Regions from separate parts of the Levilactobacillus sp. LN180102 genome, predicted to be linked through region 2. Evidence: predicted binding sites of a transcription regulator. Region 2 holds the regulator's gene; each other region holds the start of a gene.
What was found. Region 2 encodes LexA, which represses DNA repair genes until DNA is damaged. Its sites were predicted from a motif close to CNAACANNTGTTNG; they were not measured.
Positions count from the first base shown of each region.

Region 1: a site for LexA is predicted at 1,210-1,223, ahead of uvrC (excinuclease ABC subunit UvrC). Genes of this name have one in related genera too.
Region 3: a site for LexA is predicted at 1,534-1,547, ahead of xerS (tyrosine recombinase XerS). Genes of this name have one in related genera too.

Region 1 covers NZ_JBNIIX010000004.1:7,677-13,384, reverse strand. Annotated here, with positions in the region: gene yihA (ribosome biogenesis GTP-binding protein YihA/YsxC) at 1-584, shown strand, start outside; gene ACP4IT_RS03660 (nucleoside triphosphate pyrophosphohydrolase family protein) at 587-886, shown strand; gene ACP4IT_RS03655 (SPJ_0845 family protein) at 927-1,115, opposite strand; gene uvrC (excinuclease ABC subunit UvrC) at 1,273-3,090, shown strand; gene obgE (GTPase ObgE) at 3,178-4,473, shown strand; gene ACP4IT_RS03640 (hypothetical protein) at 4,521-5,276, opposite strand; gene ACP4IT_RS03635 (hypothetical protein) at 5,291-5,566, opposite strand.
Region 2 covers NZ_JBNIIX010000031.1:2,028-7,735, forward strand. Annotated here, with positions in the region: gene ACP4IT_RS12270 (PspC domain-containing protein) at 1-167, opposite strand, end outside; gene ACP4IT_RS12275 (histidine phosphatase family protein) at 180-842, opposite strand; gene ACP4IT_RS12280 (polyphosphate kinase 2 family protein) at 1,003-1,884, shown strand; gene ACP4IT_RS12285 (hydroxymethylglutaryl-CoA synthase) at 2,036-3,199, shown strand; gene ACP4IT_RS12290 (hypothetical protein) at 3,235-3,825, opposite strand; gene ACP4IT_RS12295 (nucleoside 2-deoxyribosyltransferase) at 4,052-4,492, shown strand; gene lexA (transcriptional repressor LexA) at 4,532-5,161, opposite strand; gene ACP4IT_RS12305 (DUF896 domain-containing protein) at 5,344-5,592, shown strand; gene ACP4IT_RS12310 (YneF family protein) at 5,692-5,708, shown strand, end outside.
Region 3 covers NZ_JBNIIX010000001.1:24,454-30,161, forward strand. Annotated here, with positions in the region: gene msrA (peptide-methionine (S)-S-oxide reductase MsrA) at 1-248, shown strand, start outside; gene ACP4IT_RS00125 (NUDIX domain-containing protein) at 265-705, shown strand; gene xerS (tyrosine recombinase XerS) at 1,560-2,624, shown strand; gene ACP4IT_RS00135 (HEPN domain-containing protein) at 2,651-4,036, shown strand; gene ACP4IT_RS00140 (class I SAM-dependent methyltransferase) at 4,243-4,953, opposite strand; gene ACP4IT_RS00145 (metallophosphoesterase) at 5,061-5,708, opposite strand, start outside.

The DNA of each region.
Region 1 (5,708 bases), on a different contig from region 2:
ATCATGTAGAATTAGTGATGAGCGCGGTTGATCCCGCTCAATACCCAACAACGGGGTATCCAGAAATTGCGTTGGTGGGGCGCTCGAACGTGGGAAAGTCCTCATTAACTAATGTGTTAATTAACCGTAATTCGTATGCCCGGACGTCCAGTCAACCAGGGAAAACCCAGACGCTGAACTTTTATAACGTTGAGGACCAGCTTTACTTTGTGGATGTTCCCGGTTATGGTTATGCAAAGGTCTCCAAAACAGAACGAGAAAAGTGGGGGCAGATGATCGAAACCTACCTGACTCAACGCGATCAATTGCGCGGTGTGATTTCGTTAGTTGACGCCCGGCATGCGCCAACTGAGGATGACATTCAGATGTATCGTTGGTTGGCTTATTATGAGTTACCAACGCTGATTGTGGCGACGAAGAGTGACAAGATTGCTCGCGGAAAGTGGAATCAGGCGGTTAGTCAAATTAAGAAGTCACTGGAGTTGCCTAATACAGATAATATCGTGATGTTTTCGGCGCCAAAGAAAATGGGTAAGGATGCCGTGTGGAACTGGATCGAAGCCCAAGCATTTGGAGGCGAATAAACATGGAATTTAATGAGTATCAACAAGCTGCTAATCGAACCCTGTATGGCAACGAACAGGTCTTAACGAACTGTGCACTCGGCTTAGCCGGAGAAACCGGACAAGTGGTAGACTTGGTTAAGAAGTATACGTTCCACGGCAAGGATCTCGACCACGATGCCATTGTGAAAGAAATGGGCGATGTGTTGTGGTATCTGAGTCAAATTGCCCAGTGGGCCGATATTGATTTTGATGAAGTGGCACAGGCCAATATTAAACGCCTGAATGCCCGTTATCCACATGGTTACCAACCAAATCGGTAACAAAAAAGGACGACCCTTGTGGTCGTCCTTTTCGATTGATTTAATCGTTGGCGTGTTTCTGGTCATGTTTGAGTTGATCGTCTTTGATCAACGCTTTACCCTTCTTGTCACCCTTGTGATCGTCTTGACGCTTTAAGAACTTGTCCCGCTTAACGTCAGTAGGGTCCATTTGGGCGAATTTGCCAAACATGGAATCAAGGTCATCTTGTCGTTTAACTTTTAATGCCAAATTGAGGCACCTCCTTGCTTTTCCGTTATCATAGCAGAATTTGACGCGTTTGTCATTTTTGACTCATGCTGGTCAAAAGGGATTTCACTTGCACCAAACAAACATTCGGCATATACTTTATTAGCTTATTAACACGCCTAAACGGGAGGGATTATCCTTGGCATCAGAATACTTGGAGCATAAGCTTGCGTTACTGCCGGGCCTTCCCGGCTGTTACCTCATGAAAAATATTAATAGTCAAATCATTTATGTTGGCAAGGCTAAGAACCTAAAAAATCGGGTGCGGTCTTACTTTAAGAGTAGTCACACTGGGAAAACGGCACAGTTAGTCAGTGAGATTGTTGACTTTGAGACAATTATTACGTCTACAGATAAGGAAGCTTTCTTATTAGAAATTACGTTGATTCAAAAACATCAACCTTACTTTAATATTAAATTGAAGCGGGGAACGGGATATCCTTACATTAAAATTACTAATGAACGGGATCCCCAACTGCTTTTAGTGAGTGATATTCGGAAAGATGGCGCTTATTATTTTGGACCATATCCGAATGTTTACGCGGCAGAAGAAACAATGCACTTCTTGCAAAAGGTTTATCCGTTACGTCGGTGTCCTGGACATCAAGGCCGACCGTGCCTCTATTATCATATGGGGCAGTGTTTGGGTGCCTGTTTTAAAGAGGTGCCAGAAGCGGAGTATGACCAGCAGATTCGCAAAATTAAGTCGTTTTTAAATGGCAACGTGGGACATGCGAAGAAGGATCTAACGCAACGCATGGAAAAAGCAGCGGCGGATATGGCCTATGAACGTGCCGGCGATCTGCGTGACCAGATTCGCTACATTGAAGCGACAGTTGAAAAGCAAAAGATCATTTCTAATGACAGTACGCCACGAGATATTTTTAATTTTTATCTGGATAAGGGCTGGTTATCCATTCAGGTATTCTTTATTCGCCAAGCCCGCCTAATGAAGCGCGAAAAGCGACTCTTTCCGGTGGTCAACTCAGCGGAAGAAGAACTGGCTAGCTTTATTGTTCAATTTTATCAGCGCAAAAATACAGTCTTGCCGCGTGAAATTTTAGTTCCGGCCAGTATCGACCATGACGTTATCGAAGAGCTGCTAAAGGTGCCCGTTAGAACGCCTCAGCGGGGGACTAAACGCGATTTGCTAGAGATGGCAGGGAAGAATGCCAAACTGGTCTTAGAAGAGAAATTTCGGTTATTGGAGCTGGATGAAGGCAAGACAACCGGCGCGATGAAAGAAATTACAGATGCGTTAGGGATTGCACCGGGACACAAGATCGAGGCGTTTGACCACTCACATATCCAAGGCGCCGATTTGGTCTCGGCAATGGTGGTCTTTGTCGATGGTCAACCGAATAAAAAACTTTACCGTAAGTATAAATTACAAACGGTCGATCATGCTGATGAAACGGCTAGCACGTTAGAGGTCATCCGGCGGCGGTACGGGCGATTGCTTAAAGAACATGCGCCAATGCCCGATCTAATCTTGATGGATGGTGGTGACATCCAGATGAATGCCGTTAAAGAAGTCCTTGAAGACGAGTTTGACTTGCATATTCCAGTCGCTGGGATGGTGAAAAATGATCATCATAAGACGGCCGATCTCTTATTTGGACCGGATGACCACCATGTCCATTTGGACCCTAAAAGTCAGGGCTTCTATCTGGTTCAGCGGATTCAAGACGAAGTCCATCGGTTTGCCATTAGCTTCCATCGGCAAGTGCACACCAAGCATTCCCTGAGTTCACGTTTAGATCGGATTCCGGGAGTTGGACCTAAAACTCGGAATAAATTATTGCGCAAATTTGGCTCGACAAAGAAGATTAGTGAGGCTAGTATGGCCGAAATCCGGGAGTTGGGTATCAGCGAAGCGGTGGCACGAACGATTCACGTTACCTTAGCCGCGGAAACGGCCGAGATTAAGAATCCTCGAACCCCAACGAGTCTTTGACGTGACGGCCGTTTGCCGGTATACTGACTAGCAGGAGATTAACAGAGCAGACAGCACGGGCTGACTGAGAAAACGAGGAAATTAATTATGTTTGTAGATCAAGTTAAAATTAATGTGAAAGCCGGTAACGGTGGTAACGGAATGGTTGCCTTTCGCCGGGAAAAGTTTGTGCCCAATGGTGGGCCAGCCGGTGGTGATGGTGGCCGTGGTGGAAATGTCGTTTTCGTGGTCGACGAAGGTTTACGGACACTGATGGATTTTCGCTATCAGCGTAAATTCAAGGCGAAGAGCGGTGGCAACGGGGCAATCAAATCGATGACCGGTCGGGGGGCAGAGGACACAATTATCAAGGTGCCCCAAGGAACCACGATTATGGATGCGGAAACTGACCAAGTCATTGGTGATTTGGTGGCCCCCGATGATTCCGTTATTGTGGCGCATGGTGGTCGTGGTGGACGGGGAAATATTCACTTTGCCTCGCCCAAGAATCCGGCACCTGAGATCGCAGAAAATGGCGAGCCAGGTGAGGAACGTGAGATTCGTTTGGAATTAAAAGTGCTCGCCGATGTCGGTTTGGTGGGTTTCCCATCCGTTGGGAAGTCAACCTTGCTATCTACAGTGACGAGTGCCAAGCCCAAGATTGCGGAATATCATTTTACAACCTTAGTACCGAACTTAGGTATGGTGCGGTTGCCAGATGGTCGTGATTTTGTGATGGCCGATTTACCTGGTTTAATTGAAGGAGCCGCTAATGGTGTAGGCTTGGGATTCCAATTTCTGCGCCACGTTGAACGTACCCGGGTCATTCTACATTTAATTGATATGAGTGGTCTCGAGGGACGGACACCTTATGATGACTTTGAAAAGATTAATCAAGAGTTGCAGACCTATGATCCTGACATTTTGAAGCGACCACAAATTGTGGTGGCCAATAAGATGGATATGCCGGATTCTGCCGAAAACTTGGCTCAATTTAAAGAAGATTTGAAGCAGGATACGCTATTAGCGCAAACGCCAGAAATCTTTGCGGTTTCTGCCTTAACTCACGACGGATTGACGCCGCTACTGCAACGTACGGCGGATATGTTGGCAGAAACGCCACAATTCCCAGTTAAGCAGCCAGAAGTGGCTACAACGGCGGAATATAACTTCCAGCCAGAAGCCGGATTCACCTTGAATCAGGATGCCGATGGTACATGGATCTTGGGTGGCGACAAGCTGGTTAAGTTATTTAAGATGACCGACGTTAACCATGAAGAAAGTCTCCTACGCTTTGCCCGCCAAATGCGGGGGATGGGTGTCGATGATAGCCTCCGTGAACATGGGGCTAAGAACGGCGATTTGGTTAAAATCGACGACTTTACCTTTGAATATATGGCCTAACAAAAAAGACGTGACCGTTGCGTACGGGACGTCTTTTTTGTTTGGGCTTAAACTGTTAGTGTTAACCAGTCAGTGGGACTAACCACTTGTTTTTGGTTAACGTAAGCGCCAGCAAAAGCCACTTTAATGGTTTTGAACGTTGGTTTCGTTTTTTCGCTGGCCAGGCCAGTCGCAAAGGTGGCTAGTTGGCCCTTACCAGCAATCGTTTTACCTGCGCTGGCATCACTTAATTGGTTAGTCGCATTTAGTTGCTGGTTAGCTGATAAGCGGATCGCTTTAATGCCATCGGTCGTGACGGCCTGCTTTCCGTGGTTGTAAATGGTAAACTTAAGTTGAATCGTATAGTAGGGACTCTTCAACGCGCTGAGGTTTAGGGCTTGAGCTGCCATTCGCTTGGCGGCGGCAGTCTCGGCTGTGTTTTTAATCAGGCGAACAGTCGTAATTTTATAAGTTAATTGGCCGCTCTTTAAGGTTGTCTGGGGATGCTTTACTTTGGTCAGTTGTAACCGTGTGCCGACCTTATCGTAAGTGAACTGTCCCGACTTCTTTAGGTTACCGGACTTTACGTAGCTGGCACGCTTCGTTTGAGAAGCTGCAGGTCGATAAGTTTGCGCTTCTGAGGAACTAGACGATGATGTGGCCGAGACAGCGGCGTCGGGATTGGCGGCGCTGTAATGGCGGCTGGACTGGCTACTGCTGTTTTTAAAGCTAGTGGTGCTCTTTTGTGCGGATGATTGGCAGCCAGCCAATCCGAGTACTAGAAGACTTAGACCGGCTAACACCAAGGTTTGATGTAATCTCATGAAAAAAACTCCTTTCAACCTAATAAAATAAGATGGGTAACTAAACGATAACCGTATAGTCGTTGTGCCGGGGTGCCGGCGATGAAGAGGGCGGCGTGCGGATCGACTTGCTGACAGCGCGCCCGAAACTGATCGAGTGTTAGGGGCCGGCCAGAACGCGTGATTAATAAAAGTTGATGCGGGCCTGTCTGTAAATCAGTAATGGCGAAACGCTGGTCGTGATGCTCCCAGTAAAGGGCCAGTCCGGGATGTAAATCAGCAGTGGAACGGTTAAAGTCAATGAGTTGCATACAACTTCCTCCCCCGAAGTCTGGTTTTTCTGCTTTAAGTATACCGAATTTTGGTGGGGAACCCTAGCAAAATTACTGATTTGGATAAACGGAGCGGGAAAAGTTGCGGTTTGGTCTAAAATCCCCTAAAATAGTGAACGGA
Region 2 (5,708 bases):
ATTACCATCCACAAGATTAAATAAGCGATAACTGCTGGAAATGGGGTTAACGCTAAAATAACAAACAGGACGCGAGTAGCGGTTACATTCCAATTGAATTCGGCTGCCAATCCGCCAAGGACACCGGCAAATACACGATCCGTTGCTGAACGATGAATTTTTTTCATGTAGATTACCTCCTAAGATTGAAAATCAATTTTATTGAAGAAGTCAACGTGAATATTATCGTCGGTAATTTCTAATCTGGTGATGCTACCATTAATTGTTGCAACACCTTCGTCTAGTTCTGGTGCGTACCGATCAATGATTGAACGAATGGTCATACCATGGGAGACAACCAAAAATTGGTCACCATCTTTTGAATTAGCCCGTAGCTTGTCGAATCCTCGATCTAATCGTTGCCAAAACATCTCATTGCTTTCAGCTTCACCGTATAGGTCAGCTTGGTGGATTAAATCCCGTGCTTTTTCTAAGCCATAAGTTCCCAGCACAGCGGATTCAGAAGTTAACTGTACCTGAGCACCTACGAACTGCCACATCTGGTTTAGATCATTACCTTCAAAATACCCATGACACTGCTCCCGAAATTCAGGATATTGGTAAGAGACGATATTCATATTTTCTGGGTTTTGTTGTAGGGCGATATGCGCAGTTTCAATTGCACGACCCGAATCGCTACTATAGGCTGCAGCAAAGGGGATATTCTTTAGCTGCTCACCGGCCCGCTTGGCATCAGCCCGTCCCTTCTCAGTTAATGGGGAATCAATCCAACCTTGGACCTTATTATAATGATTCAACATGGTTTGCCCGTGGCGGACAAAGTATGCTGTAATTTTCTTCATGACGTGGCACTCCTTTATAAACGACGTAAGTGGTTACACCTTCAGTATAGCAATGCTGATAGGCTAACGCGACCATTTTGTCGCGGAGATTTAACCCGCAAGTATTTTTTTCTGCGAGAAGGGGGTAAACATGCTATTGTATGGGAAGGAGGCGAGGGTCATGAGTACTGAAAGTCGTTATCGTTATACGGGTGAACCGCTTGAAAATCTAAATAAGTGGGCAACGCGGGCAGCTCGGGTTCCCGAACAGGCCGTTATTGATGATGCGTTAGCTGCTAATGTGGCAACGCTAAGTGATTTGCAAAGCCGGCTATACGCGCAAAAGGAAACAGGTGTTATTGTTATCTTACAAGGCATGGACACGGCAGGAAAGGACGGGCTGATTCGCCACGTGCTGAGTGGGCTTAATCCGGCAGGGACGAGCGTGGTTAGCTTTAAACAGCCAACTAATCGCCAATTGAGTCATGACTTTCTGTGGCGGGTTAATCGCGAATTACCCGAACGAGGTGAAATTCGAATTTTTAACCGGTCTCAATACGAAGATGTTTTAATCAGTCGGGTGCACCCAGAGATGCTGCTAACGCAACATATTCCTGGTGTGACAACCCTAGCAGATGTGGGTGATGCTTTTTTTGACCGCCGCTATCGTGACTTGCGTCATTTTGAAACGTATTTACGGCATCAAGGTTTTGTGACAATCAAGTTTTTCCTACACCTTTCACGTGATGAGCAAACGCGGCGCTTTGAACGACGGATTGAGATTCCAAGTAAAAATTGGAAATTTTCTCCCAGTGATATGCAGGAGCGTGCTTTTTGGAATGATTATCAAGTTGCCTATACCAAGATGCTGACAAATACAGCCACCAAAAAAGATCCATGGTATATTATTCCCGCAGATGATAAGGGGGTCGCTCGGTTAATCGTCTCAAACATTTTGGTCAAACGTCTTCAGGATTTACGACCGACCTATCCCCAGGTGACACCAGAAACGCAAGCCCAGTTACGGCAGACATTAGTAAAATTAAAAAACAACGAATTGTAACTAACAAAAAGCCTTAAATGTGGCTCTAAGTCGAAATCTAAATACTTAAAATTGTATAATACAATCTTGAAAAAGTTGTCGACCGAGCTCAAAAAATGCTACAGTAAGACGAGTAACTTTGAACGTTCGAGGAGGCAGTCGCATCATGACCGTGAAGGTAGGCATTGACAAAATTGGATTTTACACACCGAATCTGTATCTGGATATGGTGGACTTGGCGCATGCTAGAGGAGCAGACCCGGCAAAGTATCAAGTAGGAATCGGTCAATCAAAACAGGCGGTGATTCCGCCAACCCAGGATGTCGTCACCATGGCGGCCAATGCGGCTGCTCAAATTTTGACACCAACAATCAAAACACAGATTGCTATGGTCTTGTTTGGAACAGAATCTGGGATTGATAACTCCAAGGCGACTGCCGTTTATTTGGCCCACCTACTAGAACTTTCACCACAAACGCGAGCGGTCGAACTTAAGCAAGCTTGTTATGGTGCTACTGCTGGGTTGCAGCTAGCAGCTGACTACGTTCGAGTTCATCCGCAAGCGAAGGTGTTGGTCATTGGTGCAGACATTGCGCGATACGGGTTGCGGACCGCCGGTGAGGTGACCCAAGGCGGTGGTGCCGTGGCAATGTTGGTGGCGGCTAACCCTCAGATTTTAGAGTTGGAGGCCACGAGCAGTTATCATACGGCTGACGTCATGGATTTCTGGCGGCCAACTTATCGTACCGAAGCTTTGGTGGATGGTAAGTATTCAACGAATGTCTATCTTGATTTTTTTGCGGCCGTTTGGGCAGATTATCAACGACAGACCAAATTAACAATCGCCGACTTTGCGGCATTTACATTCCATTTACCATTTACCAAAATGGGTCGTAAGGGATTACGACAAATTTTGCCAACGGCCACACCTGAGCATCAAGCCCAGTTAACAGCCGCCTTTGAAGCTAGTCAAGCGGATAATCGGGATGTGGGTAACCTGTATACGGGTTCGTTATACTTAAGCTTTTTATCACTATTACGGCATGGCCATTTACAAGCAGGACAACGCATTGGTTTCTTTAGTTATGGGTCAGGGGCCGAGGGAGAATTCTTTAGTGGCCTTATCCAACCTAATTATCGTCAAGGGTTTGACGATGCTGGATTGACGGATCTGTTGGCTAATCGGCGAGCCGTTTCAGTAGCCGAGTATGAACAACTTTATAATCAGCAATTGAGTTCTGATGGCCAAGACATGCAATTGGCAGTAGGACAAGAACAAGCGCCTTATTATTTAGCTGGTCGTCAACACGAGCAGCGGGTATATCGACGCCAATAACACCAAAAAAGGCCAGAATGTATTCTGGCCTTTTTTTATGACTCAAATTTATTTTTAGTGACAAATCCATCTTTGTAAACCAGTACCGGAGATTGGTGACCAACGCGAATGACAAAGGTATATCCACGACCCAAAGCCTGTTTAAGTGATTGACTGGTCTTAGCAAAATTGTTGGTGAACTTAGGCCATTTGGCTGCCTTGGCTTGGCTGGGATCCTGATTGAGTGCGGCAATTGTTTTCTTAAGACTTTGATTGGTGACCGTCAGGGTGTAAGTCTTACTTTGAGTATCAAATGAGACCGATCCAAGTTTTGTCAGTGATTTAATAAGTTGTTGCTTAACATTCTGCTCATTAGTTTTTTGGATTGTTGCTTTAGTTGTACTTGAACTGGTCGAAAATGTCTGTGAGCTGGACGTGAGTGACACTTTTTTAGCTGCTTCAGTTGTTTGATGGCTGGGGTGGGACCAGTAAGGCAAGTTCCAGATTGCTAATACTGTCCCACACAGGGCAAGAAGTAAAATGAGGCTTGATCCAATCTTCGAGTCGCCGCGTTGAGCAGCTGTCAATAAAGAAAATAGGGCGATGAGACTAATCAGTGCCCCAAATATAGCAAAGCCAAGAATCATATTTGGCACCTCTCCGTATGTAAGATGAGCTTAGTATAGCATGAAACAATTATAGAATAAAAGGCAATTCTAGTACGCTTGTTTATTTATAGCGACATTTTTAACGATATTGAGCGGAGAAAAGGACCCTAAGTGAATTATAACCGAATATTAATTGAATTGGTGTCGCCAAGAGTTCACTTTTAAGGTATAATATCAATTATTCCAGAGAAATGAGGAGATTAGTGTGACCAACGTTTACTTAGCAGGACCTTTTTTTGATGATGAGCAAATTTCTCGAATTGAGCGTGCCGAGAAGGCTTTAGCCGCCAACCCACAGGTTAATCGTGTCTTTAGTCCACGATTAAGTGAGATCGCTGGATTGACCATGGGGACGCCAGAATGGGCCACGCAGACTTTCCAAATGGATGTTCACCAGATTGATGAAGCTGATGTTGTGGTGGCATTGGTTGATTTTGTGGATGACCAAGTAGATTCGGGTACGGCCTTTGAAATTGGCTATGCTTTTCATAGTGACAAACCAATCATTGTGTTACATGAGAAAGACACCATCTTGAATTTGATGTTAGCGGAAGGGTTACATGCCTATCTGCAGAAAGCAGAAAGTTTGGCCGCATACGACTTTACGAACCTCCCCGAGAGTCATTATCACGGAAAAGTCTTTTAGACGACAAAAAAGCATTTGGCCAACTGCCAAATGCTTTTTTTAATGAACATCATCGCGGAACAGCCCGACCACTTTGCCGAGAATACTAACTTGATTTAAAATAATGGGTGCCATCGTATCATTTTCGGGTTGTAATCGAAAATGGTCAGCTTCTTTGAAGAATCGTTTGCAAGTTGCTTCATTTTCTTCCGTCATGGCAATGACGATATCACCATTGTCGGCGGACTGTTGTCGGCGAACAATCACCTGATCGCCATTCAAGATACCAATGTTGATCATACTTTCGCCACGAATTGTCAACATGAACAATTGATCATCGTCATTTTCAAATTCAGGGGGAACTGGGAAATAGTCGGTGGCCTCCTGCACAGCCAAGATCGGTTCACCGGCTGTGACAGTTCCTAGGACAGGGATTTTAGTTTGTTCTTCATGAACACCCAATTCTTCAAGACCAGCGGAAGTGACTTCTAATGCCCGTGGCTTGGTTGGATCTTTGGTGATAAATCCCTTTTTTTCTAGACGGGCGATATGACCGTGAACCGTTGAGGTTGAGGAGAGCGCCACGGCTTCACCGATTTCCCGAACAGTCGGCGGATACCCTTTCTCGTTAACGCGTTCCCAAATGAAGCGAAGAACGGCGATTTGTTTACTTTCAGAAGCTTTGCTCATCGTTACTGCCACCTCGTTCGTCATTTGTAGTATAGTTTAAGTTGATTGTAGCATAGCCATCGTCGTTTTTCAAACAGATGTTCGTCTTAATTGGTTGAATTTTCGGGGTGACCCTGATATGATGGGGCATGGCTAAATTTGAAGTATTGAAATATAAAAAGATGAAGTTAGGGGGACTGTTCATGGCAGAACCAACAATGGATAGTTTATTAGCACGAATTAATGAACTGGCACATAAAAATAAAACGGATGGCTTAACGGATGAAGAAACGGCTGAGCGTGACCATTTACGTAAGCAATATCTCAAACTCTTTCGAGAGAGCTTCCGGAGCCAAGTTGAGATGATGCAGGTTTACGACAAGGCTGGGAAAGAAGTCACCCCAGAAAAAGTTCGTCAAATCCAACGTGATAAAGGGTTACGAGACGATTAACCTGATGAGCGAGTCGCTTTTCTAGGATTCGCTCTTTTATTTTGCTTTAAGTTTGTGTAAAATTAAGCTTGAATGTTTTTAACAAAGGAGGGGAACAAATTGGCAACTTGGATTTG
Region 3 (5,708 bases), on a different contig from region 2:
ACCGTCCAGTAATCTTTGTTAATAATCCTGAACAACGTCGGGTGGCCGAAGCCTCTAAAGCCGCCTTAGCTGCTAACGGCCAGTTTGATGCCCCAATTGTCACAACCATTGAAGAGGCCCAACCTTTCTATCCAGCGGAAGAAGAACATCAAGATTTTTATCGTAAGAATCCCTTCCGTTATCAGATTGAGGAAATGGGTGGCCGTCAAGATTTTATCAATCAACACTGGCGTGATAAAATAGACTAAAAAGGATGTGACGCTGATGGGATATGTCTTAGATTTACGCCAGAAATTAGGCCAGCAGCCACTCATCGTTGCCGGTGCTGCCGCCATTGTCCAGCAAGATCAGCGATTGCTGCTGGTCGAACGAACGGATAATCACTTATGGGGGTTACCGGCTGGATCCAAAGAATTAAATGAAGATCTAGCAACCACGGCTCGACGTGAGCTTCGCGAAGAAACTGGCTTAGATGGTGTTCAGCCACAATTACTAACGGTCGTAAGTGGTGCCAATATGCAGTATACGTATCCCAATGGTGATCAAATTGATTCCGTCACAGCAGTTTATGCCTTGCAAGTAACGGGACAAGCGTTGCCAGATCATGACGAAACTAGCGCAACCGACTGGTTTGGACTTGATGACTTGCCAACAAAACTAACGCCGTTAACGCGTGAGATTTTAACACGATTAAAGCTAAACTAAATAAATGAAACCGCCATATGATTTACAGTAATTGTGTAAAGTCATATGGCGGTTTTTTAAGGAGTTATCGGGCGGCTAACCGGCAAAAAGTCATTAACACTCTACTTTCGATAATATATATTATGTAAAGTAGAGTATTAATTCTCATTTGGCTAGGTCATATGAGCTACCCTCGTTTTGATTAGACGGTTTAATTCTGTTTAAACGACATTAGATCATTTACCAGCATTTTGGTCACTAGCAACCAGACGCTGATAACTTCTAATCAGCTACATTGTCCAGCAAAAATCGCTTGGCTTGCTTATGCTTTTCCTGAGTGGTTGCCTGAACCCAATCACACTCAGTTATCTCCTAAGTCATTGCATGCTGTCTGTTGTTTCATAATAAATCAGCCATCAGGCTTGCGTGTTGTGCGGACGCGTTGTGATGACCAAGTCTATTTGAATGCTGAACGTGTGCTTAGAATCAACGTCAATAGCTATTGGCCAATACTGCTAAATTCAGATGTACCGGTTATATTCAGCTAAATGTTGATATGACGGCGTTTACAAGAACTTTTTAAGTCAATATTTTTAAGTCAATATTGATGAAGTTTGACCGTTTTAAGGCACATTATCCGCTATGAAATCGGCGTTGCTAAGCGTAAAATTGCTAAGACATTACTGTTAGTGGGACTTATTTATTAACAGAGATGGTCAATCTCCTAAAAGTGATCGGCTAATAAAGCCAATACTACTTTCATTAAAACAAATATTTTAAAGAGAGTACTTGATTAAAAATGACTGGGGGACTTGCATAACTGTCAGTAAGTCAGTAAAATATGAGTACAGAACATACGTTTGGAGGCCACTTCTATGGAGAAACAGCATTATTTGAAATTAATTGATGAGGAATTGGCTACCGCTCCCTGGTTTGTCCAAGAATATTACCAAGCTAAGGCCACTATTCCATTATCCCCAGCCACGCTTTATCAATATTTAACAGAGTTTCGCCGGTTCTTCAATTGGTTAATCAGTGAAGGACTAACATCAGCGCCCCACCCCAGCGAAATTGATATTCAGGTTTTAGCGACAATAAAAAAAGAAACGGTTGAATTATACAAGTCCGCCCTGCTAAACCAATCCAAACTAACTGGGGCCCGTGGTAGTCGAACACACCCAACGATTAACCGTTCTTTAAATGCCCTTTCCTCCTTGTTTAAGTATTTAACGGAAGACACGGAAGATGAGCACGGTGAGGCTTACTTTAATCGTAACGTGATGCATAAGATTGCCCTAGTCCGAACTAACGAGACCTATGCAACCCGCGCGGCTAATTTAAAGACCAAACTAATGCTGGGCCACACTGACCATGATTATTTGGATTTTATTGATCAACAGTACGAGACCAAACTATCGCCAGCCCAGAAGCGCTACTTTCACCGCGATAAGCAGCGTGACCTCGCCATTAATGCACTCTTATTAGGTAGCGGTTTACGGGTATCAGAGGCCGCCAATGCTGACCTGCGCCATTTGAACCTTAAGACGGGGACCATTGGGGTCATTCGTAAGGGCGGTCAACGGGATACGGTCCCTATTGCGCCCTGGACGCTGCCCTACATTCAAGCCTACGTTGACCAGCGGCAGGCAACCTACCACGCAACGAATCAGGACCGCGCACTCTTTTTAAGTAGCTATCGTGGGCACGCATCGCGCATGCAGGCCAATTCCATGGAAAAAATGGTAGCCAAATACTCCAGCGCCTTTAAGGTGCGAATCACGCCGCATAAGCTCCGTCATACACTTGCCTCTAAGCTCTATTTAGCGACCAAAAATGAGCAATTAGTTGCCACCCAGTTGGGACAAAATTCTACTAGTGCAACCGGGCTGTATACGCACATCATTGATGAAGAACAGCGACATGGGCTGGAGAAGATGTAAAAACTTTAATACCGGAGATATATACTATGAACTCAAAAATTTCCCAACTTTCCTCATTTGTCATAACTGCAGTTTGGGGAGACAGCGAAGCTACCATGACTCAGAATGGCACTCTTGAATATGATAAAACTGGGTTATCTTTATCAATGAGTGTCTCAAATTCCTATTCAGAAAATACAATGAACAAATCAACAAGACTATTTGGCACCGGTATATTGAACAGTTCCTCCAGAAATGATGAAAAATTTATGACCCCGGTTAAAGTATCATTAAGTGGATTAGCAGTCATAGAATCCCAAACTACCTATTCAAACAAAGAAAAAATATTTTATCTAAAATATACGGTTATTTCGGCCTTTATTGGGGACTTTTTTGTAACCAACAAAACAAGTTTCGATAGTCTTAGATTCTTTCCAACGAACTTTTCAAATTGGCTTCAAGGTAATGTCAATAGTCCAAAGTATCTCTTAGACGATCCGTTTGCCAATCAAATAGACATTAAAATTTCATCATTGAAGGATAATGATAACCAACTGGCGTTTTATTCTAAAAATCTAAAGTTTAAAATAGTTAGAGATGTAGAAACCCATAATGCACAAGAACATGTAGACCATCTAACATCCGATATCTTAGTAAGAAATTCGATTGATTTCTTTGAAGCAAAAGCAAGTGTCCAAGGCCTACTATTACGCAATGCACAAGTTAGTAATTGGTTTAACCTATTATCAAAAAATGACGAATTTAATTACCGTATTATCGGGCAAACTAAAGACCGCGACATTTTACAAGAGGTACAATTATTTAGTTTTGATGTTCCCTCGCCTAAAATAAATCGTTACTCTTTTATATCCACTTGGCAAAGACGGGATACTAATTGGGGGAAAACTATCATAAAATCACTTAACGCATGGATATGTAGATACGATAGTCTAATGCCGATATTTAATGCAATTTCTCCTAGACAATCGGGTGATTTAGACCAATGTCTTCAAGCAGAATGTGTTGTGCTAGAAAACATCTTTGATATCTCTATTGGAGAAAAAGAATATCGAAAAATGTATGGTTCCCATCGAAATCGTAAAATATATTATCGGGAAAAAGTCACATACGTTATGACCCACTCATTTGAGCAAAGACTTGTAAATAAAATCATTTCATCCTCAAACTGGGATGACGAAAATCTAAAAAAAATTGACGGCTGGATATCCGTGATTAAGAATATTCGAAATTCGCTGTCACATAATACTGATAAACATATTACGCCGTTTATCAAATCAGTATGTCATGATATGCTGAGAGTTTTGATCAGAGATTGGCTCCTTGCTACTATTGGAATTGATAGATCAATTATAAACTCGGAATATATTGGGAAAACATTTAAGTACTCGTTAATTACAGCTTGGCACAATTAGAAACTGGTAATATTTCACTTGTGAATACCTATTATCCCATTAATATAATAAGAAGCATGTTTACCGTTCTGGAGACCAAGTAAGCCATCAATTTAATTCTGTAACAAAAAAACAGTTTCAATTTCAGTTATGGTTAAGAATTAATTAACCGAAATTGAAACTGTTTTATGTTATCGCACAAAGTAGGCATAATCAAAACTCAAATATTATCTTATCGCTCGTAACACCAATGTTGGCATCCACGGACCGCCCCACCAGCCGATAACGCCGGTACTCGTAACTTGAATGTCATGGAACCCCAGACGGGTCAATTCCTGACGGTAAGCGTTACAGGAGAAACCCAAGTCCGCAATCACCAACTGACCACCTGGTTGTAAGACCCGCGCGATTTCCCGCAGGCTCTGCAGCCGTCCGGTCTTAGGTTTGACGTTATGGATCGCCAAACTAGAAACAATCGCATTAAATTGGTTATCTGCAAAAGGTAGCTCGCGCATGTCTGCCGTCTGAACGGCGGCGACCTGATCCAGTCCCTCTGCATGAATTCTCTGCGTCACCGTAGCCAGTGAGTTATTAGTTTGATCTTGTTGACGCCAGATATCAATACCCGTGATATGTCCTCCGGCAGGTAGCCGGTGGGCAATTTTGAATAGGACCATACCGTGGCCACACCCGATATCCAATGCTCGAGTATCAGTGGATAAGGTGAGCTGTGGCAGCTGTTGGTCCCAAATCTTTTGTTTGCCAATCAGTGTCGTGTATAAGAAGCAGCTGGCCATGGCTACGTAAAATAGCGTGGCGATTAACCAGCTGGTTGTTAGACCCGTAGCTAACCAGACAATAAAACACACCACGGCTAAACTAGTAAAGGCCACGAGGCCCCCAACCCCATCAATTCCATTTTCTCGTACTGTCTTCAAATACGTCTCCCCCGATTTCTTTTCACTCTTGCCAGTATAACAAACCAGCCAACTACTGACTACTAGAAATAATAACAACTACTGACTACTAGAAATAATAAATCGTACTAATTTTCAAATAATTTCTGATTAATAACCCAGTTCTGCGCGACAACCGCGCCGGTAGCTGATAGGGTTAAGGCAAATATTCCCCCATTGGCGGCCCCTGACCGACTCCCTGCGTCAATTAGATAACGCGGTATGTCCTGGGCGTCGGCCTGCATCTTAATACAACCGTAGCTATCGTGAGACATCGCTTGTACTGGCGTATGACCGGTCACAATCACTTTGCCAGTCGAATTACGATGCCACGACTTATCCATGTCAAAATAATAAGGATCTCGAATCCACAACAGATCATCGCGAACCTGACGATCCAACGGATAATCCCAGTCAATCCCTGCGTGAACCGCTAGCAGATGATCAGTGGACCACGTCAACGGTAATTCCGCTAAGAAACTCGTATATTTCACTAGTGGTGACCGATTTAAGGCCACGGTCACGACTTGTGAATTACTGGAGTGAATCCCCAAACGACGCCAACTCTTGGCGCCGCCATTTAAGCGCCAAGTCTGAAAACTTAGCTCATCACCACGAGCGGTTTGTCGCCAAAAGTCATCATGATTTCCCAACAGCGCAATATCTTGATGCTGCTTAACGCGGTCTATAACTATATCCAATACAGCCAGTGTATCGAGCGGTGCCGGTTCAATGGC